Regions from separate parts of the Clostridium chauvoei genome, predicted to be linked through region 1. Evidence: predicted binding sites of a transcription regulator. Region 1 holds the regulator's gene; the other holds the start of a gene.
The links. The regulator NrdR, encoded in region 1, represses ribonucleotide reductase genes. The targets are predictions, from matches to a motif close to CACNANATNTNGTG.
Positions count from the first base shown of each region.

Region 1 (15,755 bases):
ACTTTCCTTCTGCTGTTTCTAAACTACTATCTATAGCATCTCTTGTAGTACCAGCTACTTCTGATACTATAAGTCTTTCTTCTCCAAGTAATCTATTTATTAATGATGACTTTCCTACGTTTGGTTTTCCCATCATAGCTATTCTTACAATATCATCCTCTTCTTCGTCAGCATCAAATCTATCAAAATGCTCTACAACTCTGTCTAACATATCTCCAAGACCTAATCCTTGTGATGCTGATATAGTAATTGGATCACCAATTCCTAAATTATAAAATTCCCAAGCATTATCTTCTTCTCTTAAAGAATCTACTTTATTTACAACTAAAACTACTGGTTTTTTACTTTTTCTTAGCATATTAGCTACTTCATGGTCTGCAGGCGTTAACCCTTCTTTACCATCAACGATAAACACTATAACGTCTGCTGTTTCTATAGCTATATTAGCTTGCCTTCTCATTTGTTTTACAATGATATCTTCTCTTTCTGGTTCTATACCCCCTGTATCTATCATTGTGAAATTATAATTAAGCCATTCTGCTTGAGCATAAACTCTATCTCTAGTTACTCCTGGAGTATCTTGAACTATTGATATTCTTTGTCCTGCTAATCTATTAAATAATGTTGATTTACCTACATTTGGTCTCCCAACTATAGCAACTATTGGTTTACCCATTTATATCTCCTCCTTACAGTATTCATTTATTATGTCAATAAGGTCATCTCCTGTATAATCACAAACTATAACCTTAATACCTAATGCTTCTTCTAAATCTTTTATCTTTGTATCATCTAACATGATTCTTTCATTTTGTGGCCCAAGTTCGTATCCTTTTCTAAACATATTATCAGGCATAATTAAATACTTACTTTTTATTTTTCCCTTTAATTGTTCTATTATATCCGTACCTGTTAAAAGACCAGCAACTGTTATTGTCTCTCCAAAAAAGTTATTTATAATTTTATAAACATCAATTTCTATATTATTATTTTTATCTTTTATTTTATTAGCTGCACTTAAAATTTCATTATAAGCTAAAGCTCCTGTTACTATTGAAAAGCTACCTTTAATATCTTTATCTAAAAATTCAAGATCTCTATTTATAGCTTCTCTAAAATATCTTACTATACCAACACCGTCTTCTAATTGTTGATAACCAGAATAAAATTCTTCATTTGGCATATCCATACCTGCAACTAAATAAAATTCGTCAGATAGTCTTACAAAAGGAGCTCCAGTTTCTTCAATAAACTTCTTTTGAAGCTCTTTAACCATTAATATTTCTTGTTTTGATGTTTCTTTGTTAAATATATCAACCTTTGCTAAACCTTCTCTATACTTTGTTATTCCTATAGGAACTACAGCAACATTTTTAACAAAAGGTGATAATTCATAAAGATCAGAAATAGTTTTCTTTAGTTCTTCTCCATTATTAACATTTGGAATACAAACTATTTGTGCATGCATTTCTATTTCTGCATCTCTTAATTTTTTAAGTCTATCCAGTATAGAGCCTGCAAATCTATTTTTAAGCATTTTAACTCTTAATTCCGGATTAGTTGTATGTACTGATATGTTTATAGGACTTATTTTATATCTAATAATTCTATCTATGTCTTCATCCTTCATATTAGTTAATGTTACAAAATTACCTTGAAGAAATGATAATCTTGAATCATCATCTTTAAAATATAGTGTATCTCTCATACCCTTAGGCAATTGGTCTATAAAACAAAACATGCATTTATTTGTGCAACTTTTTGCTTTATCCATTATTCCGCCACCAAATTCTAAGCCTAAATCTTCACCATATTCTTTCTCTATTTCATAAGCCCAAACTTCACCATCTGGTTTTTCTATCTCTAAAACTATTTCTTCATCTACTACTAAAAACTTATAGTCTATTATATCTTCAATTGGAGTATCATTAATAGATAATAACACATCATTAACTTCTATACCAACTTCTTCAGCAATACTACCTTCATCTACTTTTGTAATTAAGTTTTTCATCTTTTTCACCTCAATGCAAACATACTGTCTTTATGTTATATTACATTAATAATATTGTATAGTCAACAAGAGAGGCTTATTAAAGCCTCTCTAAATTAATTAAAAAATAACTTTTTGTCGATTTATGCTTGTTTTTATAAGCATTATTCATTTAAATCTACATAATTACCTTTTTGAGAGAATATTATCCATTCGCATACATTAGTAACATGATCTCCTATTCGCTCTATATACTTTGATGCAAAAAGTATTTGGGTTCCTTGGTTTATAATTGTTTCATCTTTGCTCATTCTCTTTAAAATTATTTTAAACATACCTTGGTATATTTCATCTACTTTATCATCCATATTACAAATTTCATAAGCTGCTTGAACATCTCCATCTACAAAAGCTTCAATTGACGCTTTTATCATTTCTATAACTATATCTCCCATTTCCCATACTGGAGATATTTCTTCTATTAGATTTTCTTCTTTTACTCTTTGAACTATTTTACTAATATCTACTGCATGATCTGCCATTCTTTCTAAGTCTGTAACTATTTTTGATGTTGTATATATTTTTCTTAAGTCTCTAGCAAGTGGCGATTCTGTAGCCATAAACTTTATACATTTTTCTTCAATATGCTTTTGAAGGTCATCTACTTTATCATCATTTTTAATTATTTTCTTAGCTAATTCAATATCTCTATTTTTAAAAGCTCTAATACTATCGTGAATTTGTTTTTCTACTAAACTTGCCATCTCTATTAAATCGTTATTTAATACATTAACCTTATTGCTTAGTAGTCCTCTCATCATACATATCACCTCATAACCTTTTAATTATATTTTAACCAAATCTTCCAGTAATATAATCCTCTGTTCTTTTATCTTTAGGTTTATAGAATATGTCTTCTGTATTTCCATATTCAATAACTTCTCCACTTAGGAAAAATGCTGTTTTATCTGCTATTCTACCTGCTTGTTGCATATTATGAGTTACAATTATAACTGTGTATTTTTCTTTTAACTCATCCATTAATTCTTCCATTTTATTTGTTGAAATAGGATCTAAAGCTGATGTTGGTTCATCCATTAATATTATTTCTGGTGATACAGCAATAGTTCTTGCTATACATAATCTTTGTTGTTGCCCACCTGACAATCCAAGCGCACTCTTTTTAAGTCTATCTTTAACTTCATCCCACAAAGCTGCTCCCTTTAAGCTTTTTTCTACTATTTCATCTAAAGTCTTTTTATCTTTTACACCATGTAGTCGTGGACCATATGCTATATTATCATAAATTGACATAGGAAATGGATTAGGCTTTTGAAATACCATCCCAACTTTTGTTCTTAAAGCAATTATATCTGCATCTTTATAGATATCCTCTCCATCTACTAAAACTTCACCTTCTACTGTAACTCCTTCAATTAAATCATTCATTCTATTAAGGGTTCTTAAAAATGTAGATTTTCCACATCCTGATGGTCCTATAAACGCTGTTACTTTGTTTTCTTCAATATCTAAATTTATCTTTTTTAATGCTTGATTCTCTCCATAAAATAAATCTAAGTTTCTAACTCTTATTTTAGGTAAACTATCCTTTGACATTTTTTCACCTCTATAATCCTAATAATTTGCCTTATTAAATTTCTTTATAATTAACTTTGCAATGGTATTTAATAATAATATTATTAAAACTAATACAATACCAACTGCAGCGGCTTCTTCTATATTTCCAGCTTCCTTTGTTGCAAGATAAGATTGAACTGTAAGAGTTCTTGCACTAGACATTATACCTCGGGGCATTTTAGCAACTGTTCCTGCTGTTAAAAGTATTGCTGCTGATTCTCCAACCACACGACCTATAGAAAGTATTACACCTGCTAATATACCTGGTACTGCACTTGGTACAATAACTTTATATAAAGTTTGAAATTTTGTTGCTCCAAGTCCTAATGAAGCCTCTCTATAAGAGTCTGGAACAGATTTTAATGATTCTTCTGTTGTACGTATTATAACTGGTAATATTATTATTGATACTGTTAATGCACCTGCTAAAATAGAATATCCAAGTTTTAAAGTAACAACAAAGAATATAGCTCCAAATAGTCCATAAACTATTGAAGGAATTCCAGCTAAACTTTCAGTTGAAAATCTTATTATCCTAACTATTTTACCTTGTTTTGCATACTCTCTTAGATATATAGCTGCAAGAATACCTATAGGAGTTGCAATACCAACTGCTAATATAACTGTATATAAAGTAGCAACTATCATAGGGAGTATCCCACCATTACCTGATGCTGAATAATTTGAAGTTAAAAAATTTATATTTATTAATTTATAACCTTTTAAAAATATAAATCCTAATATAAATATTAATGATATTAATGTTATCCCTGCTGAAATCCATAAAAGTATTTTTAATATATTTTCTTTTAATTTCCTCATACCTACATACCTTCCTTACTAGAAAGTTTACTTAATACTAAATTTAGTATTAAAATAAATAAAAATAAAATTACTCCAGTTGCAAATAACATTTCTTGATGAGTTCCAAAAGCATATCCCATCTCTAAGGCTATATTAGTAGTTAAAGGTCTTACACTTTCTGTTAAACCTTTTGGAATAATTGGCGAATTACCTGCAACTAATATTATTGCCATTGTTTCTCCTATAGCTCTACCAACTCCTAAAACTATTGCTGCTAATATTCCTGATTTAGCTGCTGGAAGTACAACCTTAAAGATTGTTTCTATTTGAGATGCACCAAGGGCTAAAGATCCTTCTTTATAAGCTTTAGGAACTGCTCTTATTGCAGTTTCTGCTACTGTAATTATTGTTGGTAACATCATTATTGATAAAACTAATACTACAGCTAAAAGACTTTGCCCCTTTGGTAAGTTAAAAGTTTCTTTTATCCAAGGAACCACAATGGCAAGGCCAAAAACTCCGTATAATACTGATGGTATTCCTGCTAATAACTCAACTGAAGATGAAATTATTTTCCCAATTCTTTTAGGTGCTATTTCTGCAATAAATACCGCTGTTAATATTCCTACCGGTACTCCTATTATTAGTGATCCTAAAGTACCAAATATAGAAGCTAATATCATTGGTAAAATTCCAAACTTATCTAATGATGGAACCCATTCAGTTCCAAATATGAATCCTCCAACAGAATATCCTTTACTTACAAATGGAGTTAGTCCTTTATAAAATACAAATCCGATTATCAGTAATAAACTTATTACTGCAATAAGAGCGCTTCCTAAAAATACACCATGAGATATTTTTTCCATTAAATATTTACTTTTATTATTTCTTTCCTTAGCACTTTCCATACCAAGAACCTCCTAGAAAATACTATTTAAATCTTATAATGAAACTGCCCCAAAATTTGGAGCAGTTCAAATTAAGTATTACTTTATTGTAATTAATTTGTTTTCTTCAACTATTTTTTGTCCTGCATCACTTAAAATATAATCAATTAATTTTTTACCTTCTTCTGTTATACTTCCTTCTTTGCTTGCTAATATAAATGGTCTTGATAATTTATATTCTCCACTTTTAACAAGATTAGCTTCTGGCTTAATACCATCAACTGATAATTGTCCTATTTTATCATCTAAGTACTCAAAAGATACAAAACCAATTGCATTTTCATTGCCTTCTACTGTTGTTTTAACATTACCATTTCCATCTGATATAGTTGCATTTGCTACTAATTCATCTGATTTATACCCAACAATTTCTTGAAAAGCATCTCTAGTACCTGACCCATCTTCTCTTGATACTACAACTATTGGCATATCTGATCCACCAAGGTCTTTCCAATTAGTTATTTTACCTGTATATATATCTTTAATTTTATCCATTGTTATGTCTTTTACTGTATTATTTTTATTTGTTATAAGAGCTATTCCGTCATAGGCTATTATAGTTCCTTTTACTTCTTTTTCTTCTTCAGGTTTAAGCTTTCTTGATGACATTCCAATTTCTGAAACTCCATTTATGGTATCCTTAATACCAGCTGATGACCCTACTTGATTAATTTCTATTGAAAGACTTTTATTTTCAGATTCATATTTTTCTGCTACTTTTTCCATTAACGGCCCTACTGATGTAGATCCTGATATTGAAACTCTAACATCGCCTCTTGAAGCACTTCCTTCTCCTGAACACCCTGCAAATACCCCTCCCATCATTGAAACTAATAAAGCTGCATAAACTAATTTTAAGCTCTTTCTTTTCATTAAAAAATTCCTCCAATTATTCTATAAATTATTATTTTATCAATTTCCCTTTCATACTTATATTAGTCCCTAAAAGTTAAAGAAATATTAGTTAAATGTTAAGAAAAGTTACATTACAGTTAAGTAAATTTAACATATAACACAAGAAAAAACCTAGCATTACTACTAGGTTTTACTTATGTTAAATAATTTGTTTTTTTATCTTAACTGTAAATTTTGTTCCAACTCCCAAAGTTGAATCTACATATATATCTCCATTAAAGGTTTTAGCAATATGCTTAACTATAGCAAGTCCAAGTCCAGTGCCACCTTTAGCTCTTGATTTATCCACTCTATAAAATCTTTCAAAAATTCTTGGAATATCTTCTTTAGGTATTCCTATGCCATTATCTTCAACTGTTATATAAGTAGAATTTCTTTTATTATGAATATTAATTTTAACTAAACTTTTATTCTCTGAATATTTAATAGCATTCTCAACTAAATTTAAAATTAACTGTAGAAATTTATCTCTATCTCCAACTAGCATCCCTTTATTATTATTTACAAATTCTATTTTAGTCATCTTTTCATCACATTGTGTTTTAACCATATTAATTACATTTTCAATTACTTGTACAGGGTCAAACTCTTCATTTCTTGAAATATGATTATTTTCTATGTTCGATAATACTAAAATATCATTAATTAAACGTGTTAATCTTTCCGCTTCGTTATTTATTATATCTAAAAATTTATTTCTAGTCTCTTCATCATTTACTATTTTTAAAGTTTCTGCAAAGCCTTTAATTGAAGTAAGAGGAGTTTTTAACTCGTGAGAAACATTTGCAACAAATTGACTTCTCATATTTTCTAATCTTTTTATATCAGTTATATCTTGAACTGCTATAACTATACCTATCAATGTACCTTTTATACTTATTATAGGAGCTTTTTTAATTCTAATTTCTCTTTCTATTGGATGCAATAATTTTATTTCTCTTGTTTCTATAGCTGGCATTTCTTTTATGAAATTTATAATGTCATAATCTATAATGTGCTCTCCTATTTTTGCTCCTATTATCTCCTTATTAATCCCAAATACTCTCTTTGCATAAGGATTTATAAGCATAACTTCAAGGTTATTATCTATAGCTATAACACCACTTTCCATGCTTTCAAGTATAGCTTCTAGCTTGTTTTGTTTATCTACTGAATCATTTATTTTGCTTTGTAGTTGATCTGCCATATTATTAAAGGTATGTGCTAAAGACCCAATTTCATCTTCTTTATAAATAATTGCTCTTTTATTTAAGTCTCCATTTGCTATTTTATATGTAACTATTTCTAACTCATTTAATGGATATGTAATTGCTCTTATTAATTTCAAAGATAATGCTAATGATAAAAGTGTTACAAATATAATTACAACTATATAATAATTAAAATATTTAAAAGTAAAAAATCTAATTGCATATGTTGGTACAGAAGCCCTTATTACGTAATCTTCGGATATCTTTGTTGCATAATAAACTACATTTGTTCCTTCTGTCTCACTAAATCTACTTGAAGAAGCTTCTTCATCTTGAAAGGCTTTTATTATTTCCTGCCTATTTAAGTGATTTTTAAGACTTTTATTTGTACTATCAAATACCACTTTTCCAGACTTATCTATAATGGTAAATCTAACATTATTATTATTTATCTTAAAATTACTTAATGTTTCTTTACTATAATTATCTATATTTATTATAATTTTATTATAATTTTTTAACGTTTCCTTTGTTTTATCTATCTCTTTTAAATTTACTAAACTTATAAATAAACATGTTACTATTATTAATGCAAATAAAACTGTTATTATAGATGAATTTATTATTTTTCTCTTCATTTTCTAATCATTTAGGGTAAATCTATACCCAACACCTCTTATAGTCTCTATAAATCTAGGGTTTTTATCATCTAGTTCTATCTTTTTCCTCAAATATCTAATATGAACATCTACCGTTCTAGTTTCACCTATATATTCATATCCCCAAATTTTATCAAGTAACATATCTCTTGTTAAAATTTTCCCTCTATTTCTTATAAGTATATCTAAAAGTTCAAACTCCTTTAAAGTTAAATCTATCTTTTTAGAAGCCAAATAAACTTCTCTTCTTTCAAAATTTATAGATAAATTATCATAAGTGAAAGTTTCAAGTTCTTCTTTTGATGGTGCTACTCTTCTTAATACTGCTTTAATCCTTGCAAGTAACTCTCTAATTGAAAATGGTTTTGTTATATAATCATCTGCTCCTAATTCTAATCCTAATATTTTATCTAACTCTTCTCCCTTAGCAGTTAGCATGATAATTGAAGTATTTTTAAGTTCTTTATCTCCCTTTATGACCTTACAAACATCAAAACCATCTATACCAGGTAACATCAAATCTAGTAATACTAAACTCGGTTTGTTTTCTCTCGCCATTTTTACTGCATCATTTCCATTGCTAGCTGTTATCACATCATAACCAGAATTAATTAAATTATAGCTTATAAGTTCAACTATATGTGCTTCATCATCTACTACTAAAACTTTCTCATGTGCCACTTCTTTCATCCCCTTTTACTTTATATATGCAAATGAAAATAATCTGCCATAGGTTCCAACTGATGCTCTATATGAATGCATTTTTAGATCTTTACAACAATGAGTACATATATCTAATGAATATACATTTTCATCTAGTATTCCTGCATTTATTAAATCTTTAATTATTACAGTTTCCATACTTAAATTTCTTCCATCAAATAATAATTTTTCTTCTATTCCAGTATGTTTTATAAAATCTTCTTTTAATTCTTCTGAAATTTCATAACAACATTTTCTTATATGTGGACCTATAAATGCTTTTGTAGTTTTTAAATCTATATCATACTCTTTTATCATCTTATCTAAAGTTTTTAAAACTATAGAATTAAAAGTCCCCTTCCAACCACTATGAATAGCTGCTATTACTTTTTTTTCTTCATTTATAAGTATTATAGGGGTACAATCTGCTGTAAAAACTCCAATTGCAGTTTTTTCTTCATGTGTTATAACTGCATCCCCTTCTTTATCTTTTATAGAGTTATATTTATTATATATATAACTTTTATCACTATGAATTTGGTTTAAATATTCTATATTATCTAAATTAAAATCAGCTTTTATACTATTTAAATTATCCACTCCATCTTGTGTATGTTTATTAAAACTTCTATTATTTTCTGCCGTTGAAAAAACAATACTTATATTATTTAAATCTAATTTTAAAAAGTCCTTATATCTTTTAAAATCATCTATTGTTAACTTTTTCATTTATACACCTCTTAAGAATATATTCTAATATATTTTAACATTTAACTAATAGTTTTTCTATTTATTTTAAATATATTATCCCTTTTTAACATACATTTAACTAAAAAAGCTTATTAGCATACGCTAATAAGCTTTTAATTTTTAGATACTAAACTTTTAATTTCTTCTAAAAATGTATTTATATCTTTAAATTGTCTATATACTGAAGCAAATCTAACATATGATATTTCATCTATCTTTTTTAATCTATTCATAACCATCTCACCAATATGCTCTGATTCTACTTCTGTTATCATTTTATTTGAAATTGTTTTTTCTATATCTGACGCAATTTTTTCTATTTGCATTCTTGATATAGGTCTTTTTTGACAAGCAATAATTAATCCATTTATAATTTTTTCTTTATTAAAATTTTCTCTTGTTAAATCTCTTTTAATTACTAATATAGGAATATCTTCTACTTTTTCGTATGTTGTATATCTCTTGTTGCACTTTAAACATTCTCTTCTTCTTCTAATAGTTGTATTATCATCTGTTGATCTTGAATCTACTACTTTGCTTTCTTCAAAGGAACAAAAAGGACATTTCATTATCTTCACGCCTTTCATATCTTGTTATTAATTCCAGTTTCCCATGTTATTATTATACTATATATTTATAATTTTTCTAGATATTATTTTTAAATTCCTCTTTTATAATATCTGTTGTATCAACTAATAGTACATCTATACCTGCTTTTTTTACATGATCCCAAGGAACTTCTATATCTTCTTCTTTACTAAACCAATTTTTATCAATAGATGGTAATATTATAGCTACCACTTTACTCTCCTTAATATCTATAACAACATCTTTAACGAATCCTAATTTAGCACCATTTTTTATATCTATAACTTCCATTGATCTTAATGCATTTAATGAATGTAAGATTAAATCACTATCCATATTTTCATTATTTTCTTCATTCATCATACCACCCATAAAGTTCATTCTTCATCCCCCCATACATTATATATTAATTATTATATGCATCTCCTCTTTAATTAATGCTTTAGCTAAAATGAAGATTTATTATCCTCATTTTAGCTTTCCTTTAATGTTTTTATAGTTTTTATCTTTGGCGATAGGCTATGAAAAATATATAAAAGAGCTCAAAAATTGAGCTCTATACATATTTTTTCATGTGCTTTAAGGCTGTCTTTTCTAGTCTTGAAACTTGAGCTTGTGATATTCCTATTTCGTCAGCTACTTCCATTTGTGTTCTTCCATTAAAGAACCTTAATGTTAAAATTAATTTTTCTCTATCATTTAATTTTTTCATAGCTTCCTTTATAGATATGTTTTCAAGCCAATTTTCATCGCTGTTTTTAGAATCGCTGATTTGATCCATGACATAAATAGCATCTCCACCATCATGATAAATTGGTTCAAAAAGAGAAACTGGATCTTGAATGGCATCAAGGGCAAACACCACTTCTTCTCTTGGTAAGTTTAACTCCTTTGCTATTTGAGAGACGGTTGGTTCCTTATTATTGTCCTTTATAAGTCTATCTCTAACTAAAAGGGCCTTATATGCAATATCTCTTAAAGATCTGCTTACTCTTATTGAGTTATTGTCTCTTAAGTACCTTCTAATTTCTCCTATTATCATAGGAACAGCATAAGTTGAAAACTTAACATTTTGACCTAAATCAAAGTTATCAATGGCTTTCATAAGGCCAATGCACCCTACTTGAAATAAGTCATCTACATTTTCTCCTCTATTATTAAACCTTTGAATCACACTAAGGACTAATCTTAAATTACCTTTAATAAAAGTTTCTCTTGCAGTAGTATCTCCTGCTCTCATACTAAGTAGTAATTCTCTTTTTTCTTTTTCTTTTAATATTGGTAATTTTGAAGTATTTACTCCACATATTTCTACCTTATTAATGATCAAAATCATCAACCCCTTCGGAAGTAATAACATACTGCATTTAAAAGTATTTCCGATAGAGTTTACTTTTATACTAAAGACAACCTAAATCATTTTATTGATTTCTTTTTTAAGTCTACTTATTATCTTTTTTTCTAGCCTTGAAATATATGATTGTGATATCCCAAGCATGTCAGCTACTTCCTTCTGAGTCTTTTCTCTTGTTCCATTTAACCCAAATCTTAATTTTACAATTTCTTTTTCTCTTTCATTAAGATGTTTTAATGCTAAAAATAATAATTGCTTGTCTACCTCATCTTCTATTAAATTATAAACAGTATCATTTTCTGTTCCCAAAATATCCGATAACAATAATTCATTTCCATCCCAATCTATGTTTAAAGGTTCATAAAAGGATATCTCTGCTTTTACCTTACTATTTCTTCTAAGATACATAAGAATTTCATTTTCTATACACCTTGAGGCATAGGTTGCAAGTTTTATTTTCTTTTCAGGATTAAATGTATTAACAGCTTTTATAAGTCCTATTGTTCCTACTGATATCAAATCTTCTACACAAACTCCTGTATTTTCAAACTTTCTTGCTATATATACAACTAATCTTAAATTTCTTTCAATTAATATATCTCTAATTGATTCATCGCCTTTTATTAATTTATTAACTAGTTCCTCTTCTTCCTCTTTCTTTAGTGGTGGTGGTAAAGAATCATTTCCCCCTACATAGTGAACTTTACTTTTAAATAACTTTAATTTTTGTATAATTCTATTTAATAATACATCTAACCTTAACATACTCTCCTCCTATATAATACCTCTTGATAATAATGCATTAAATTCATTTTCTTTACTTAATTTATTATTCTTGCAACTGCAAATAATTGCATCTATAGTTCTCCAATCTTCATTTTGTTGTCTAACCTTAATCTTTTCTCCTTTGAATCCCTTTAATTTACCATCCTCACCTATAGTGCTGTATGAGATATAATAAGCCTTTTCATCTGGTATATTCATAGTATCTATTAGTTCATTTTCAACTATAATACATGGCAAATTAGTTACTGGCTCTCTTAGTTCATTTCCTGTATCTAAAAATCCTTTCAAACATACTTTTTTTTCATTGTAAGAAAACTCGATATCATATAATAAATTTTTAATTAAAGCTCTTTCTCGTAAATAATCTACAATCCTAACTATAACTATGTATAGTATCATTATTGAAACAATTATATATTTTATTGAATAATTGCTTATAATAAAATCTTTTGAAATAGAATATTGATTTTGCATTAATGAAAAGGTAAAACATATTCCACATAATGTAAAGGACCCTATAAAGAAGGTAATCACTGCCTTTATTATAGTTCCTAAAGTTCTTTTTTTAACCGTTAACATTATCATAATTAATGCTACTAGTATTTTCCCAACTAATGATGTAAGTACAGGAATTTTTATAAATAAAGCTAGAGTATATAATCCTCCAAGTACTGCCCCTACATAAATACTCTTCCTATACTCAAATCTTAGTAGCTTCATAGTAATTAATAATAAAAATAGATTTACAATAAAATTCTCAATAAAAACTACATCAACATACACAACCATTCCTTGTTCCTCCCTTGTATTAAATTATAAACTTTGATACTTCAAAATTTTGTCATAATAACTAACCTTTAAATATATTTTTCCCCCTTGTTTTTTACATTTAATTACAGTTATGTAGTTTATTAATTTAAATATATCTACCTTAATTTATTTTTTATAAAAATAAAAGACGAGGATTTATGAATCCTCGTCTTTTAAATACTATAATAAACTTTTAAGTAAATACTTATTTTCTTGATCTTAAGAAACTTGGTATATTAACACTATCTGTATCAATATCTAATAATGGATCTACTCTCTTTGGCTGCTCCATAACTATTTCTTCTTTTTGTACTGTTTCTTTTACTACAGTTCTCTTTTCTACTACAGGCTTTTCTACAGATAATGAATGGTTTTCTTCTTCAAATCCAGTTGCAATAACTGTAATTCTAATTTCATCTGTTAGAGTTTCATCTATAACAGCACCAAATATTATGTTAGCATCTGGGTCAGCAGATTCTCTTACTATATCAGCAGCTTCATATACTTCAATAGCTCCTAAATCTACGCCACCTGTAAAGTTAATTATAACTCCTGTAGCTCCATCTATTGAAGTTTCTAATAATGGTGATGAAATCGCTTGTCTTACTGCATCTTGAGCTTTATTATCTCCAGTACCATGTCCAACTCCCATGTGAGCTAATCCTTTATTTAACATAACAGTTTCTATGTCAGCAAAGTCAGCATTAACAACCCCAGGAATTGTAATAAGGTCAGATATAGCTTGAACACCTTGTCTTAATACATCATCAGCTAATTTAAATGAATCTAGAAGAGTTGTCTTCTTATCAGCCATTGATAATAATCTTTCATTTGGAATGATAACAAGTGTATCTACAGCATTCATTAGGTTTTCAATCCCCATTTCAGCATGTCTCATTCTTCTTTTCCCTTCAAATGGGAATGGTTTAGTAACAACACCTACTGTTAATATATTCATAGCTTTTGCTATTTCTGCAACTACTGGAGCTGCTCCTGTACCTGTTCCACCACCCATTCCAGCTGTGATGAATACCATGTTGGCACCTTTTATTGCTTCTGCTATTTCTTCTCTGCTTTCTTCTGCAGCTTTTTTTCCTATTTCAGGATTAGCACCTGCGCCTAACCCCTTTGTAAGCTTATCACCAATTTGAATTTTAACATTTGCATGAGATAACATTAATGCTTGTTTATCTGTATTAACAGCTATAAATTCAACATTTTTTAAACCTTCAGCTATCATTCTATTAACGGCATTTCCACCGCCGCCACCACAACCAATAACTTTAATATTGGTTAATTCTTGCATATCTACTTCGAAATCTAACAAAACAATTCCTCCTTTAGAAAATATCTACTAGTAATTTTTACTTTGTTCCACATATTATCTTCTTTTCTATCCTATCTTTTCACTAATTCATTATGGCTTTGCAAATTAAATTCTTCTTCACATAATATAATTTTAACTCATTATGTATATCTTTAACAATAGTAAAAGAGTCAAAGTTGAAGAAATTTGTAATCCCAATTGTTTTTTTGTAAGACAATAGATTTATACTACTATTTATCTTAATTATTAATTCCTTAAAAGAAATTAATACAAATGCCATAGAAAATTATACTACTATTCCTATAAAAATAGCCAGTATTTTTGAATTTAACTTTAATAAAATTCAACATTTCTTTTATTCTAGCATCTAAAATCAAATAAAACAACTGTTTATCTACATTAAGTGTTTTAATTCTAATTATATTTTATTTTACATTTAATAAATAAAACTTTTCTTTCATTCTTCTACATAAATATTAAGATATTTATGTTTTAAGAATGTAATTATACTAACACCCTCTCCCATTTTATTATCTTTTGTTAAAAGCAATAATCTTATAACTATTTAATTAGCTTAAACCTTTTTACTATATAATTAATTCTTTAACGAATTTGTACGCTTCTAATATTAAGCTTCTAATTTAATATATAGCTTTTAAGATTATATTTAGAGTTTTATATTATGTAAAGCCTACTTAAATGAAATTTTATACCCATTAGATTTACAATAACTCCATTCTAATCTGCTTGAAGACACTACTATATATACTATTCAACATTAATATAAATTTTCCTTCATAAAATTTATTCCAAATTATAGATTTATAAAAAAACATTAAAGATGTTAACTAAAAGTTAACATCTTTAATGTTTAAAGCATCATTATTCTCTTTATAGTTTCTCTATCTACTGAGTAACTAAAGGCAGTTTCTATACTTATAATGCCTCTTCTATATAATTCTGAAAGAGACATATCCATTGTTTTCATACCATATTTATTGCCCGTTTGTATAGCTGACTCTATTTGATAAGTTTTTCCTTCTCTAATTAGATTTTGTATTCCTGGAGTTGTTACCATAGTTTCCATTGCTACTACTCTACCTGAATTATCTGAATTAGGTACAAGTTGTTGAGATATCACACCCTTAAGCACAGCTGATAGTTGTACTCTAACTTGTTGTTGTTGATGTGGTGGAAAAACATCTATAATTCTATCTATCGTTTTAGCCGCACCTATAGTATGTAGTGTGGAGAATACTAAATGACCCGTTTCTGCTGCCGTTAAGGCA
Region 1 is NZ_CP018624.1:1,391,592-1,407,346, forward strand. It holds gene der (ribosome biogenesis GTPase Der) at 1-676, opposite strand, end outside; gene BTM21_RS06560 (DUF512 domain-containing protein) at 677-2,014, opposite strand; gene phoU (phosphate signaling complex protein PhoU) at 2,158-2,814, opposite strand; gene pstB (phosphate ABC transporter ATP-binding protein PstB) at 2,846-3,610, opposite strand; gene pstA (phosphate ABC transporter permease PstA) at 3,629-4,453, opposite strand; gene pstC (phosphate ABC transporter permease subunit PstC) at 4,456-5,346, opposite strand; gene BTM21_RS06585 (phosphate ABC transporter substrate-binding protein) at 5,425-6,258, opposite strand; gene BTM21_RS06590 (sensor histidine kinase) at 6,440-8,128, opposite strand; gene BTM21_RS06595 (response regulator) at 8,132-8,830, opposite strand; gene BTM21_RS06600 (purine nucleoside phosphorylase YfiH/LACC1 family protein) at 8,846-9,580, opposite strand; gene nrdR (transcriptional regulator NrdR) at 9,715-10,170, opposite strand; gene BTM21_RS06610 (YlmC/YmxH family sporulation protein) at 10,247-10,570, opposite strand; gene sigG (RNA polymerase sporulation sigma factor SigG) at 10,746-11,519, opposite strand; gene sigE (RNA polymerase sporulation sigma factor SigE) at 11,601-12,308, opposite strand; gene BTM21_RS06625 (sigma-E processing peptidase SpoIIGA) at 12,318-13,118, opposite strand; gene ftsZ (cell division protein FtsZ) at 13,345-14,466, opposite strand; gene BTM21_RS06635 (type IV pilus twitching motility protein PilT) at 15,338-15,755, opposite strand, start outside.

Region 2 (15,755 bases), 1.1 Mb from region 1:
ATTTACTATGAATTTATGCTCCCCATTCCTATTTAAATATAAAGCTATCATTCTCTCTCCTGGAGAAATCCACTTTCCTGTTAAATAGAAAATTGAAGGTGCTGCCGTTACTATTATTTGTTCTAAACCTTGTTTTTCCATAGCTTCTAATACTTTTTTTATTCTAGTCGCTTTCATTTTTGTTCCTCCTTAAATGTTTTATTTCCCTATAAATAATAGTATACTACAAAGCTAAAATACTATCTATGCAATACTTGTAAGTGGTATAATATAATATACGTTTTTTTAGGAGGGGATAAAATGAGGATAGCTGCCATTTCAGATATTCACGGCAATATTTATGCATTATTGAAAGCATTAGAAGATATAGATGAACAAAAAGTTGATATGATTGTTTGTCTTGGTGATCTTGTTGGCTATGGCCCACACCCAAATGAAGTTATTGCTTTAATCAAAAGAAGAAATTTACCTTGTATTAAAGGGAACTATGATGCCTCAGTAGTAGATGGTGCTTTTAGTTATATAAGAGATACAAAAATAAACTCCTTTGCTCTGCCTTGGAGTTGTGAGGAAGTAAGAGAATCCAATAAATTCTTCTTAAGTCAATTACCAGAGTTTCTTGAATATACTTTTGATAAAATAAAGATTAAGTTTGTTCATGGAAGTCCTAACAAGATAAATGAATACCTATTTGAAGATGGAGAAAATACTAATGCTATAATGAAGGATTTAGATTGCGATGTATTAGTTTGTGCCCACACTCATATACCATCTATTAAAAAATTCGATAATAAATTATTTATCAATGTTGGTAGTGTTGGAAAACCTAAAATCGGTAGACCTAATATAACATATTGCATATTAGATATAAAAGATAATACTGTTGAAAGTAAAATTAGAGAATTAGAGTATGAATTCAAAAGAATTGTAAAAGATACTCAAATGCTATCTTTCCCAAGTGAACTTTCAAATTCATATTCAACAGGAAAAGAATAAAAAATACCAATACATAGGTTCTTTATGTATTGGTATTTTTTATTTATTCTATTAAAGTTCCTACAATTCTTAACTTTTCTAATATCTTATCCATTTCTTTAGCATGACAATTCAAAAATTCATTAGTTAGATTCTTCCCTGCCATAACTCCAAAATGAACACCATCTTTCCACACATCAACATCAGCAACATCATATACAGTTCCATTAATAGCAATTAAAGAAGGCATTCCATCTCTTCCATTATACTTGCTTAATTCTTCAATAGTATATTCTATTGGTAAGTTTTCAATAATATTTTCTCTGTATCTCCTAGACATAGTTGGAATCAATTCCCCTACTAATTCTAAGTTATCTAATAAAATTTGTGCACCTTCATGACAAGACTTAAAAAATTCCGTTAAATCATTTCCAGCTTTCAATCCATTATGCATTCCATTTTTCCAAGCATCAACATTTTCCAAAGAATAAACCTTATTATCAATGGCTACATACGCAGGCATTCCATTTTTCCCATTATATTTAGCTAACTCTTCTATTGTAAATTTTTGATTAGTAATTGGGACACTTCTAAAAGTATGCTTTTTACAATCCTCTAAGTATTCAGTAACCTTATCACAAACGCCACTCATAACATCTATAATACTCTCCTTGTAATCTTTAGGATAAGTTAATAAAATAGTTTTAAGTTGATTTAGTTCTATAAATTTTTCTTCTAAGAAATTCTTTTTTGTCATAAAATCCTCCAAATAAACACTATACAAATATATTATGATAAAAAGTTGCAAATGTTAGTAAATTAGTGTAAAATCGTAATAAACATCATATTTTATTACTGTGATGAGAAGAGTAGCTATTGGACGTAGTCTTAGCGAGTAAGGAACGGTGTAAGCCTTATACGAAGCCTTTAGTGAAGAACATCTCTGAGTTTCTAACCGAAATCTATTTATTGAGAGTAGGCTTAGACGGATTCAAACCGTTATTAATTGGATGACATTATTTGTGTCAGATAAGTGGTCATATCTTATGACAATTTGGGTGGTACCGCGAAAGTATCCTTTCGTCCCTTTTAGGGATGAGAGGTTTTTTTATTTTTAAAAATAAATTTTATGATATATTAGGAGGAAAACTTATGGATAAAGTAGTTTTAGTAAAATCACTTTATAGAAACGAAAATGAATATTTATCAAAAGAAGTTAAAATCTCTGGATGGATAAGAACACTAAGAGCATCAAATGCATTTGGATTTATTGAAGTTAATGATGGGACTTTTTTCAAAAACGTTCAAATAGTTTTTGAAAACAAATTAGAAAACTTTAAAGAAGTATCTAAATTACCTATAAGTTCATCAATAACTGTTATAGGTACTTTAGTTCCTACACCAGAAGCTAAACAACCATTTGAAATTCAAGCTAAAGAAATAGTAATTGAAGGATTATCTCAATCAGACTATCCTCTTCAAAAGAAAAGACATACTTTTGAATATTTAAGAACAATATCTCACTTAAGACCAAGAAGTAATGCATTCTCAGCTGTATTTAGAGTTCGTTCTGTTGCAGCTTATGCTATACACAAGTTCTTCCAAGAAAGAGGTTTTGTATATACTCACACACCAATTTTAACTGGAAGTGACTGCGAAGGTGCTGGAGAAATGTTTAGAGTAACAACTCTAGATTTAAACAACACACCTAAAACTGAAGATGGTAACATAGATTTTAGCCAAGATTTCTTTGGTAAAGAATCAAACCTTACAGTATCAGGACAATTAAATGCTGAGTGTTATGCTCTAGCCTTTAGAAATGTTTATACTTTTGGACCTACTTTCAGAGCTGAAAATTCAAATACAGCTAGACATGCAGCTGAATTCTGGATGATTGAACCTGAAATTTCATTTGCTGATTTAAAGGATGATATGGAATTAGCTGAAGATATGCTAAAATATGTTATTGAATATGTAATGACTGAATGTCCAGAAGAAATGGCATTCTTTAACCAATTTATTGATAAAGGAGTTATGGATAGATTAACTCACGTAATTTCATCAGACTTCGGAAAAGTTACTTATACTGAAGCTGTAGAAATTTTAAAGAAAGCAGATAAGAAATTTGATTATCCAGTAGAATGGGGTATCGATTTACAAACTGAACATGAAAGATATCTTACTGAAGAACACTTCAAAAAGCCAGTATTCGTTACTGATTATCCAAAAGATATCAAAGCATTCTATATGAGATTAAATGAAGATCAAAAAACTGTTGCAGCTATGGACTTATTAGTTCCTGGAATAGGTGAAATAATCGGTGGTAGCCAAAGAGAAGAAAGAATTGATGTTTTAACTAAGAGAATGGCTGAATTAGGTCTTAAAGAAGAAGATTATTGGTGGTATTTAGACCTTAGAAAATTCGGTGAAACTAAACATGCTGGATTCGGATTAGGATTTGAAAGACTTATAATGTATGTTACTGGTATGTCAAACATAAGAGACGTAATACCATTCCCAAGAACTACAGGACAATCTGATTTTTAATATAATAAACCCTAGTAAACAGTTTGTTTACTAGGGTTTATTTATTGTTATTTTACTAAATTGTAGTAAAATAACTAACTGACTATTTTAATGTCTGTCCCTAAATCTAAAATAAACATTAATCTGAATTTATAACATTCATAGATTTCTTTCTACTAATTATCACCTTTAAGTTTAATTAAAACTCCATTATCTACTTCATAAATATAGTCACTTAGCTCCTCTATATCCTGATATATATGACTTGTCATTAGTATTGTTTTTCCCTTTTCTTTAAGTTCTATTAACTTTTCTTTTAAGTTTTTAACTCCCTCTTTATCTAATCCATTGAAAGGTTCATCTAATATTAATATTTCAGGATCCTCCATTATAGCTTGTGCTATACCTAATCGTTGCTTCATGCCTAAAGAATATTCTTTTACTAACTTATTATCAATTGGATATAACTCTACAAATTTTAATATCTTTTCAATTTCTTCATTACCAATTTTATTTCTAATCTTTGCTAAAAACTTTAAATTATCAAACGCATTATAATTTGGTAAAAATCCTGGTTGCTCAATTAACGCTCCCACATCATCAGGAAAATCAACATCAAATCCTATTTTTAAACCATTCACCATTACATATCCAGATGTTGGTTTAATAAATCCACATATAGATTTTAAAATTAAGGTTTTTCCTGAGCCATTTCTTCCCACAATCCCGTAGCATTTTCCTCTTATAATATTTAAATTTATATTTTTTAAAACCGTTGTTCCTTTAAATATTTTTGTATAATTAACTATTTCTATTACATTATCATTCAAAAAATTACCCTCCTACTAATAATTAAATATCTACAATATCCTGTTTTTTGATTATAAATAGTCCTATGAAAAAATTTATTATTATAAAAGCAATAATAAATATCAAAGAACTCTTAAAATTCAATCCATTAAATCCACTCTCAAACATTTCGTATCTTTTTAGCATTCCATTATTAATCAAAAATATTTTGCAAAATTCAGTATTTTTAGGGTAAAATATTGGCGCTATATAAAATAGTATTCCTATAACACTTGCTTCATTTGATCTTGAAAAAATAGAATATAAATTATTTAAAAAAAGTTGTATAGCTACTACTGTCAAAATATTTAATAAAATAATATATAATGAAATACCATATTGATTTATATTTATTACGCTATTTATGTGTACTGGTGAATTTTGAAATGCTATATATCCACTTTTTATCAAAATTACAATTAGCGAAGATAAAAATAATACAAAAAAATATATACTTATTCTTATTATTATCGTTAAATTAAAAGCTATAAACCACTTTGCCTTGTTTTTAACTCTTGGTAGGACTAAAGTTGTACTTTCTCTAAATCTATCTATTGTAGATAAATTAAGCAAATTTAATACTATTATATATGGAGTAATCCATAATATAAAATAAAAATATTATATATACTATACTCTGTTACTAATCCACCATAAGTTTCTATAATAACATCTCCCATTAATACAGTATTATTATCTATTCCCATTAATCCATAATGTAGATTTGTTATTAATATACCTACAATAAATAAAATTAAAATTCGTAGCTTTTCATTATTTACCTTCAAATTTATACTTACTATTCTTTTAATCATCTTCTATTAATGCCTTTCTACTAAAGTATAGATTTAAAAATAATATTACAAATAAAAGTACTAAACTAATTATAATTGAAGTACTTAAAGAAGTAGTAAATCCATTATAATTTTTAAACTTATGCTTAAATATACTAGATATGGTACCCAATCCTATATATTCATTTATTTTAAATATACCTTCATTTAAACCATATGATTTAATATAATTTCACTCCATTTATTTTCAAATTTAAACATTAGAAAATTAATACTAAATACAATAACGAAAAAAGAAATTGCAAACAAAAAACTAAACACAATATTAGTTAAAATCTTAGATACAATCCATATTCTTTTTTCTTTAGTTCTTAGCATAATAAATTTTATATAATCACTTTTAGTATTAAAAAAAGTTGTTAAAATTATAATATAAGGAAAGTAGAAACCTAAAAGTAAACTGCCATAAGTTGTAGTTCTAAAAATTCCATCCCATATATTTAAATCTAAATTATAGCTATAACTTACTTCTACTAATCGGTTAGTAATAATGTAGATTACTATAGAAAATATTACTTATAGTCATATCTACACTTCTATAAAATTGACTAATGGATGATGGTGAATAGTTATATATATTTAGAATGGAACAGAACATACTTCCTAATATCCAAAATAGAAATGGTGAAAATATTATTGCTATCTTATTTTTGATAAATGCAGAAATTGCTAATCCAATACTAGCATAAGCAAAACCTAAACTAAAATTTATAAATATATGTATCATTATATAAACACCAAAATTTTCAGTTAATAATCTTATAAAGGGGCCACCCATTTTACCATATCCATAAAAACTAGTTATACTTCCTTTAAAAAAAGTAAAAATTAATATACTTAATATTATAGTTGGAATTATTATTGCTAATCCACCAGCAATTCCATTAACAAGTAATTTTGATAATATATATTTCCTATGGTTTATTCTCATATCTATTTGCTTAATAATGCCATATTCCTTATCTTCTATATATGACAATCCAAAAGGTAATACTGAGAGAATAGGCATTGTAACAATAGACATTAAGAATGAACTAAAAAATACTGAATATTTATTTAGACCGTTCTCTACCATAACTTTAGCCTTTTCTTGGAGTTCTAGCGTTTGGAGATCAGGGGCATCATAATTGAAAAATATGTATTGTTTAATATCAATATATACACTAATAAAAGCAAGTAATAATCCTATAATAATAACTATAATGAATTTTTTACTTGTAATTACTCTTTTAAGTTCATTTAATATCATGTTTTCTCCTCTTATACTCTACAATAATATGATATTTTTTACATTTTATTTTATTAATCTCCAAATTATTGTATTTTTACTAACAATAAGCTTATTTGTATAAATATCGTATTATATATTAAAACTTTTGACAACTTTTTACACGTTTTTTATAATTATATTTAATTATCACTAATTATTTTTATTATTTGTTTAACATATGTGTAATAAAAACCCTACTAGCTTTTAGAAAACTTAAAAACTAAAATAAAAACACAACTTTTCATGTAGAACAGTTGTGTTTTCATAATTGTAATAAACAATACTTTTAATATTACTACTAACTTACATATGTTTGTAAGTAAATTTGAATATAATCTAATTACTTAAAATTATTATAATCATTCTCTATTATTTTTGTCTCTTTTTTACTAATTCATATAATGTGCTTACCGGTACTCCTGTACCACCTTTTATTCCATATTCGCTTGATGATGAAGCCCAAGCTGTTCCTGCTACATCTAAATGTAACCAGGGTTTATTTTGAACAAAGGCTTCTATAAATAATCCTGCTGTTATAGTTCCAGCTAATCTACCACCACTATTCTTTAAATCAGCAATATCAGATTTAATTAATTTTTTATATTCATCAAAAGTTGGTAGTTGCCAAACCTTTTCTCCTGTATATTCAGATATTTCTTTTAGTTCTTTATAAAATTCTTCATTATTAGTTACTACCGCTGTTGTAGTTTCACCTAATGCATGCAATGCCGCTCCTGTTAATGTAGCAACATCTATAATTTCTTTAGCATTTTCATTTTCTATTATATAGTGAACTGCATCTACTAAGGTTAATCTTCCTTCAGCATCAGTATTTACTACCTCTATAGTTTTTCCTGCCATAGATCCTATAACTTCTCCAGGCTTATATCCATTTCCTGCTATTAAATTTTCACAAGCAGCTACTACAGCTATAACATTTGCTTTAAGTTTTCTTTTAGCAATTACAGACATTGCTCCGATTACAGCAGCTGCTCCACCCATATCAGATTTCATATCTACCATACTACCTGTAGGTTTTATAGAATATCCACCTGAATCATAAGTTAAGCCTTTTCCTACTAATCCTAATATATTATCTTTATTATCTTCATCACCAAAATACCTCATAATAATAAATTTAGGTTCATTTATTGATGCTTTTGCTACATTATAGAAAGCTTCCATCTTTAATTCTTTTATTTTCTCTAAATCATAAACCTCAACTTCAAATCCACTATCAACTCCAATTTTAATAGTTTCTTCTGCTAATGTTTCCGGGTAAATAACATTAGATGGCTCATTTACTAAATTTCTAGCTAGTATTACTGCATCTGCTAAAGCAGTTCCCTCTTCAATAAATAAATCTACTGATTCCTTAACTTCATTGTCTATATTATGAACGCCTATTGAAATATTTAATTCAACATTTTCCTTTTTAGATGTTTTATATTTATCAAAAGTGTAATTTGCTAACTTTGCTGAATATGTAAAAGCTTTAGCCATATCCTTTACTGATAATTTATTTGTATTTGGTACTCTTAAAAATATTTTTAATAATTTTAATTCTTTGCATTTCTTAATGCTTTTTCCAACTGTTTTTCTAATAATTTCTAAACTTAAGTTTTCTTCTTTGCCTAATCCCATTAAAATTACAGTTTGAAACTCTGAATTAACCTCTCTATTAAATATATAACTTTGACCTTCTTTTCCTTTAAATAAATCTCTTTTTTCTAATGAATCTATTACTTTATTAATCTCTTCATTAGGTGTTTCTAAATTATCCTCTAATAAATACATAATTAAAGTATCTACTTGTGAGCACGTCATGCTATTAAATGAAATATTCATTATTAAACTCCTTTCATTATTGTCTTTAAGACATAGTATTTCCTAAATTTAATATATCACACACTTCCATATTATTGTAATTATTTATTTTAAATTTATTCTAAATTTTTTTATTTTTTTGTATATAATTTCATTCTCTTGTCCATAATAAAAATGTAGATACAAAAAAACCTGTTTATTACAGGTCCCATCCCCCATTTATTTAAAAGCGCTTCGGCGCTTTTTTTGTTAAAAAATAAGAGTATGCAATTTGCATACTCTTATTTAAATATAACTGTATTATTTTCAAATCTATCTATTATAGCTAAAGATTCTACTCTTATCCCCATTTCTTCAAGCACTTTTCTTCCTTCTTGAAAACCCTTTTCTATAACTATTCCTACACCAATAATATTTCCTTCAGCTTGTCTAACTATATCTATCATACCCTTTGTTGCACAACCTTGAGCTAAAAAATCATCTATTATCAGTATATTTTCTTCCTTTTTTATAAAGTTTTTTCCTACTCTAACTTTATAAGTTTTCTTTTTTGTAAATGAATGTACTTCTGATTCAAAAACTTCTTTGTCTAAATTTAAACTTTCCGTTTTCTTCGCAAAAACTACTGGTACATAATCAAAATATTGTGAAACAATAGCTGCAATTCCTATCCCTGAAGCTTCTATTGTAAGTATTTTATCAATTTTTTGATCCTTAAATCTTTCCTTAAATGCTTTTCCTATTTCATTAAAAAATTTAATATCCATTTGATGATTTAAGAAACAATCAACCTTTAATATATTACCTTCTCTTATGTTACCTTCTTCTAATATTTTTTTCTTTAATGCTTCCATAATTACCTTCCTATCACTCATTTATTTATCTTCTCTACTAAAAATGTAATTTACAAATAAACATATGAATGTATAGTGGGTATAAAAAACATATACTCATCACTCATATATTCGTAGTTAGGATTTTTACGGTTTCCCAGTAGAGACACTTGAACCTTATTTTCAAGCATATACGAATCATATTATTCTTTTTTTAATCATTATAACATTACATTATTTAAATATCCAATAATCATATTAAAAGTCTAGAGTTTTTATAATTCCTGATTTAACGCTTTCTTTAACATCTATAATTCTTTGATTAGTAGAACCTCTATACTTTAAACTTTCATCCATTTTTGTTTTATCAAATCTCCCATCGACTAAAACATCTATATTATCTAAAAGATCTCTCCAACCTGGAATCTTATCAATGTTGTTTAATATATATTCAAAAGTATAACCTGAATAACTCCAGACATTTATATTATTATTTTTGAATTGTTTCGCCATATACGCAAATTCTTCCGCTCTCTCAAAGGGATCTCCCCCACTAAATGTCACGCCTTTTATCATCGGATTATCTAATACTCCTTGTATAAGTTCATCCATATTTCTATCTTCTCCACCAAAGAAACTATGAGTGTCTGGATTAAAACAACCATTACAATTATGCTTACAACCTTGTGAGAAAAACACTCTTCTTATGCCTGGTCCATTAACTAGACTTTCATATGCTATCCCTGATAATCTTATAGTCTTTTCCATATTATCCTCCACATCCTACTTCTTAATTTAATAAATACTTTTAATTTCAAAAGCTTGTCCATTATACTATTATACAATAAAAAAATAGTTATAGGATTAGGATTCGATACCCAATTCTATAACTATTTATTATTTTGTATTTTCCTTTAAGTAAAGTATACTTTTATACAATTTGGTAATTATTTTTATTTGTTCCTGTATGAGACTTTCTATCTTCTCTTTCATGGTATTTTCCCGGGCCAAATCTTTCGTCTAAACTTAAATACCCAGTAACTCTAGAAATACCTTGAATATCTAAACTTCCACACTTATTACACTTACTTTCATTACTACTTAAATAAGTCCCACAACTTTTACAGTATCTTATGTGGAAGTTTATTCCTAAATAACTTATGTTAGTGTACTTATATGCATAGTCTAAAATATCCATAATTGCTTCTCCAGATGGACAATCGTCTACTTCTAAATAACTTATATGCCCTGCATTACAAAGTTTATGGTAAGGTGCTTCTATATCTATTTTACATTTAATTGATATAGGGAAGTTTACTGGAATGTGGAAACTATTTGTATAGTATTCTTTATCAGTAACTCCTTTAACTATTCCAAAAGTACCTTGATCTTGTTTTATGAATTTTCCTGAAAGACCTTCTGCTGGTGTTGCATAACAACTCCAATTTAATTTAGTTTCCTCAGTAATTCTATCTGTATATTCTCTAATATATGATACTATTTTAACACCTAATTTTCTAACTTCAGTATCTTCACCATGATGCTTTCCTGTTAATGCTATTAAAGTTTCTGCAAGTCCTATAAATCCAATTCCCCATGTTCCTTGTTTTAGGATTGGTTCTATTGTATCATCAGGAGTTAACCCTTCTGATCCCTTCATTAAACCCTGACCAGCTACAAATGGTAAATCTTTAATTTTAAGATTTTTAAGTACTCCATATCTATGAAGTAATGATTCCTTTGCAAGGTCTAACTTCATTTGTAATATTTCAAAGAATTTATCTATATCTCCATTAGCTTGTAAGCCTATTCTTGGTAAGTTTATTGTAGTTGGCGCAATATTTCCTCTTCCTTTACATCCTGGTTCACCATTTATATTCTTCATTAGATAAGTTCTACATCCCATAGTTGCAGGCATATATCCCATATCATAATATTCTTTGTTGAAGTCTGCATCTATATTCATAAATGTTGGATTCATTCTTTTAGCAGCAACTCTACATGCTAATTTATATAAATAATGATATGGATCATTAACTTCTCTATTAACGCCCTCTTTAACTCTAAAAATTATGTTAGGGAATATCGGTTGCTCTCCCTTCCCTAATCCTTTTTCATATTCTAATAAGAAAATTTCACATACTAAAGCTGCATCCTCAGAGTTTGGAATACCTAAGTTTATAGAACTAAACGGTACTTGTGATCCTGCTCTTGAATGCATCGTATTTAAATTATATACAACGCCTTGCATTGCTTGATGTATTCTTTTCTTTAATTTTTCTTCTGTTAGTTTCTCTATCTTTTCTTTATCAATTCCTAGCTCTTCTAACTCATTTATTATTTCATCTCTCGTTGGCTTTACAAAAGCAGACATGTCATTATCAAAATCCGGGTGTGCTTGCCCACCAAACATATCATTTTGAGTTGATTGAAGTAATATACATGAAAGTTCTGCTGCTGTTTCTATTCTTCTTGGTGCTTTTATTGTCCCATATCCTGTATTAAAACCTTTTTCTAAAATTTCCCCTGTAGGTATGTGTAAGCAATTAGTAGTCAAGTTATAACTGTCTAAATCATGATAATATAAATCTCCATTTTCATGTGCCTTAGCTAATCTCTTTGGCATACTAGCTAAATTAAACCACTTATTAGATTCTGATGCTATTCTAAGTAACTTAGAACTAAAGTTATTACCTACATTAGCATTATCTCTATCGGTTTCGACACCAATTCTTTGAATAGCTGTCATTAAGTCTGATTTTATTTCTCTAACTTGTGTTCTTTGTGTTCTATAATTTGAATAGGCTATTTTTATGTCTTTATATCCACTGTCAAGTAACGCCTTCTCAACTAAATTTTGAATTTCTTCAACAGTTATTCTTTCTTGCCCAGACATTTCTATATAATTGATAACTTTCTGAACTGTATCTAGAACTTGACTTTCTCTAAGTCTTTTCCCGACCTCTTCTCCTGAGCTTTTAATTGCGTTTGATATTTTAACGGCATCAAACTCGACTTCCCTACCGTCCCTTTTCACTACATATAGCATACACTCAACCCCTATCGCACAATATCTTGTATTAATTTACTAGTAATTATTATACTCCATTACATTTTCATCATCAAAGATGCTAGGATTGACTTCGATTAACTATTCTCAAATTACATCAATATATCTTCATTTTTTACCCTTTTTTATAATAAACATAAATTTTTAAATGTACTCATATTTTTATATATCTATGTAATATATTGTTATTAAAAGCCACATATAAACTTAATATTTTAAAAATTTAATTTAATAAAAGGGGATTATATTTATGAAACGAATTTTATCAATTTTAATATTTTTATCACTTTTTTCATTGATTAGTTGCTCAAATAAGGAAAGTAATCCTGTTGATGTCTTTAACGAAATAGATAAATCTCAACCAATATATTCCTATTATACTGGTGAAGAAATTTCTCAAGACTTAAATAATAACACACCTTTTATGGTTATGGTAGAGAATTCTGTTTATGCTAGGCCACAAAGTGGTTTATCTTATGCAGACGTAATTTATGAAACATTAGCTGAAGGGGGAATTCCTAGATTTATGGCATTATTTCATAGTAAACAACCAAATGCTATTGGCCCTATAAGAAGCGTTAGACCATACTTTTTAGATCTTGCTCATGAAAACAATCTAGCCTTTGCTCATTGTGGAGGCTCATCTGAAGCATTAGCAACAATCTCAGAAGATGAATCAATTATGAGTATAAATGAAATTTCAAATGGCAAATATTTTTGGAGGGATGATAAAAGATCTGCTCCCCATAATTTATATACATCATCTGAAAATATATTAAATTCTATAATAGATAAAAAGTTTAATTCAACACCAAAACCTTTTGCAACATTTAATAGTGAATATTATTCAAAGGAATCTCTTAATACAATAAAAAATATAAACCTTAATGTAAATAGATTTTATAATACCTCATATATATATGATAATGGGGAATATATAAAATATATGGATGGTGAAGTAGCTATTGACGCTTTAACAGATAAACCATTATCTTTTGCTAATGTAGTTATTCAAAAAACAAATATTCAGCTTCAAGCAGATAATAATCATATAGATATAGATTTAATCGGAGAAGGGGAAGGATATATTTTTTCTAACGGAAAATATGTAAATGTACTTTGGAAAAAAGAAGATAAAAATTCAAAAACAACTTTTTACGATTATTCCGGTAATGTAGTACCTTTATCTCAAGGAAAAACTATATGGCACATATTAGATAAAAATTCAAATATAACTTTTAGTTAAAAATCACCATAAGGTGGTTTTTTTATTTTTAAGAATAAATTTAATTAAAACAAGAAATCATATCAATAGTGATAATTTTAGAATTTTATCAGTATTGATATAATAATCTATTATGATATAATATAATTAACATTAATCGGAAATTATTAGGAGGAGTACACATGCAAAAAATAGCTTTATTAACCGATAGTGCTTGTGATTTATCATTAGAAACTTTAAAGGAAAAGAATATAAAATTATTACCTTTGAAACTTATCTATTCAGATAGAGAGATTCAAGACAAAATAGATATTACAGCAGAAGAAGTCTATAATAATTTAGAAAATGAAGTGCCAAAAACTTCTTTACCAAGTTCAGAAACAATTCACACTATATTAACTGATTTAGAAAACGAAGGCTTTACACATGTTATAGCTATCACTATATCTAGTGGGTTATCTGGAACATTTAATGCTATAAGATTAGCTTTAGAAGATCACCCTAAATTAACTTCTCATGTGTATGACAGTAAAATATTAGCATTACCTCAAGGACTTCTAGTTATGGAAACTTGTAAGTTAATTGAAGAAGGTAAGTCTTTTGAAGAAATTGTTAGTTCTTTACCTGCAATACATTCAAATATAACTGGATATTTTACTATAGATACATTAGAATACTTAAAAAAAGGTGGTAGAATAGGTAGAATAACTGGAACTTTAGGAGAAATTCTTCACTTAAAACCAATTATAACTGTTGATGATAATGGTGTTTATTATACTATTTGTAAAGCTAGAGGACATAAACAAGCTTTATCAAAACTTACTGATATACTAAAAAATGAATTAAATAAATGTAAATGTAAAGTTTGGGTTCTTCAAGGTGGAGCTCTTGAAACTGCTGAAAAATACTTACAAACATTATTAAAACTTGATAATATAGTGGATATTGGTATTTCTGAAATTAGTCCTGCCTTAGGAGTTCATGCTGGTCCTGGTTTAATAGGTTTAGCTATTCAAAAGGTACAATAACATGGATAACTTTAGCTTTAATAGTATCGATGATATTAAAGCAGAGGAACAGCGAATTCATGAGGAATACAAACAAAAACTAGCCGAACTAAAAAAAATCCAAAAAGAAAGAGAATCAGTTGGTCAGGTTTTTACTAAAGGATTACTTCCTATATACGTTCTTCACATTTTAACTTTAGGTCCAACCAATGGAAATGAAATAGCTCATAAAATTGGTGAAAATACTAATGGACTTTGGATTCCTAGTACTGGTGGTATTTATCCCCTACTAAAAAAATTAGAGAAGAGTGGTTATGTTGTAGGCAATTGGGATGATCCTCATAAAAAATTTCAGAAATTCTATTCTTTAACACCTGCAGGTTTAGAGGAATATAAAAACAAAAAATTTCTTTTAAAACCTAAAATAGAAGAATCACTTAAAGTTTTTAAAATAATTTACAAAGATCTATATCTTTAAGCGTCTTAATGACGCTTTTTTTATTTAATCCAATTATTACAGCTTATTATATAATTATTTCTACAAATAATAATTATATAATAAATTTATAAATCTATATAAATTAATAAAATTATAACCTTATCACTATTGATATAGTTATCAAATATGATATATAATTGATATATAATTAGAAAGGGGGCTATATATTTGCAAAAGATAGCAATTTTAACGGATAGTGCATCTGATTTATCTTTAGAAACATTAAAAGAAAATAACATACATCTATTTCCTTTAAGAATCTTATACTCAAACGAGGAATTTGAAGATAAAATTAGCATTACTCCTGAAGAGGTTTATAACAGACTTTCTACAGAAATTCCTACAACATCTCTTCCTAGTCCTAAGACTTCTGCTAAAGTTCTAAAAGATTTAGAAGCTAATGGATATACTCATGTAATAGCAATCTCTGTTTCTAGTGGATTGTCTGGAACATTTAATGCCTTTAGATTAGCATTAGAAGAGCATCCAAACCTTACCTCTTATGTATACGATAGCAAAATCATAGGATTCCCTCAAGGAGTTCTAGTATTAGAAGCTGCTAGACTCGTTAAAGAAAAAAAATCTTATGATGAAATAATACAAGAACTACCTAGAATTCGTGAAAACATAACAGGTTACTTTACTTTAGATACCTTAGAGTATCTAAAAAAAGGTGGCAGAATAGGTAAATTAGCAGGAACTATAGGTCAATTTTTACACCTTAAGCCAATTATAACTATGGATGAGCATGGAGTTTATCACCCATATGCTAAAGTTAGAGGAAGAAAACAATCTTTATCTAAAATGATTGAAGTTTTAA
Region 2 is NZ_CP018624.1:2,474,464-2,490,218, forward strand. It holds gene BTM21_RS11700 (M24 family metallopeptidase) at 1-177, opposite strand, end outside; gene BTM21_RS11705 (metallophosphoesterase family protein) at 301-996, shown strand; gene BTM21_RS11710 (cytochrome b5 domain-containing protein) at 1,040-1,732, opposite strand; T-box leader at 1,824-2,066, shown strand; gene asnS (asparagine--tRNA ligase) at 2,128-3,522, shown strand; gene BTM21_RS11720 (ABC transporter ATP-binding protein) at 3,678-4,331, opposite strand; gene BTM21_RS11725 (hypothetical protein) at 4,354-4,923, opposite strand; gene BTM21_RS11730 (hypothetical protein) at 4,935-5,165, opposite strand; gene BTM21_RS11735 (membrane-spanning permease) at 5,686-6,453, opposite strand; gene BTM21_RS11740 (leucyl aminopeptidase) at 6,844-8,325, opposite strand; gene BTM21_RS11745 (xanthine phosphoribosyltransferase) at 8,583-9,155, opposite strand; purine riboswitch at 9,250-9,351, opposite strand; gene nrdG (anaerobic ribonucleoside-triphosphate reductase activating protein) at 9,393-9,902, opposite strand; gene nrdD (anaerobic ribonucleoside-triphosphate reductase) at 10,066-12,183, opposite strand; gene BTM21_RS11760 (DUF3048 domain-containing protein) at 12,455-13,450, shown strand; gene BTM21_RS11765 (DegV family protein) at 13,612-14,457, shown strand; gene BTM21_RS11770 (PadR family transcriptional regulator) at 14,459-14,914, shown strand; gene BTM21_RS11775 (DegV family protein) at 15,104-15,755, shown strand, end outside.
Region 2: nrdD (anaerobic ribonucleoside-triphosphate reductase) is a predicted target of NrdR. The motif match lies at 12,201-12,214, and genes of this name have one in related genera.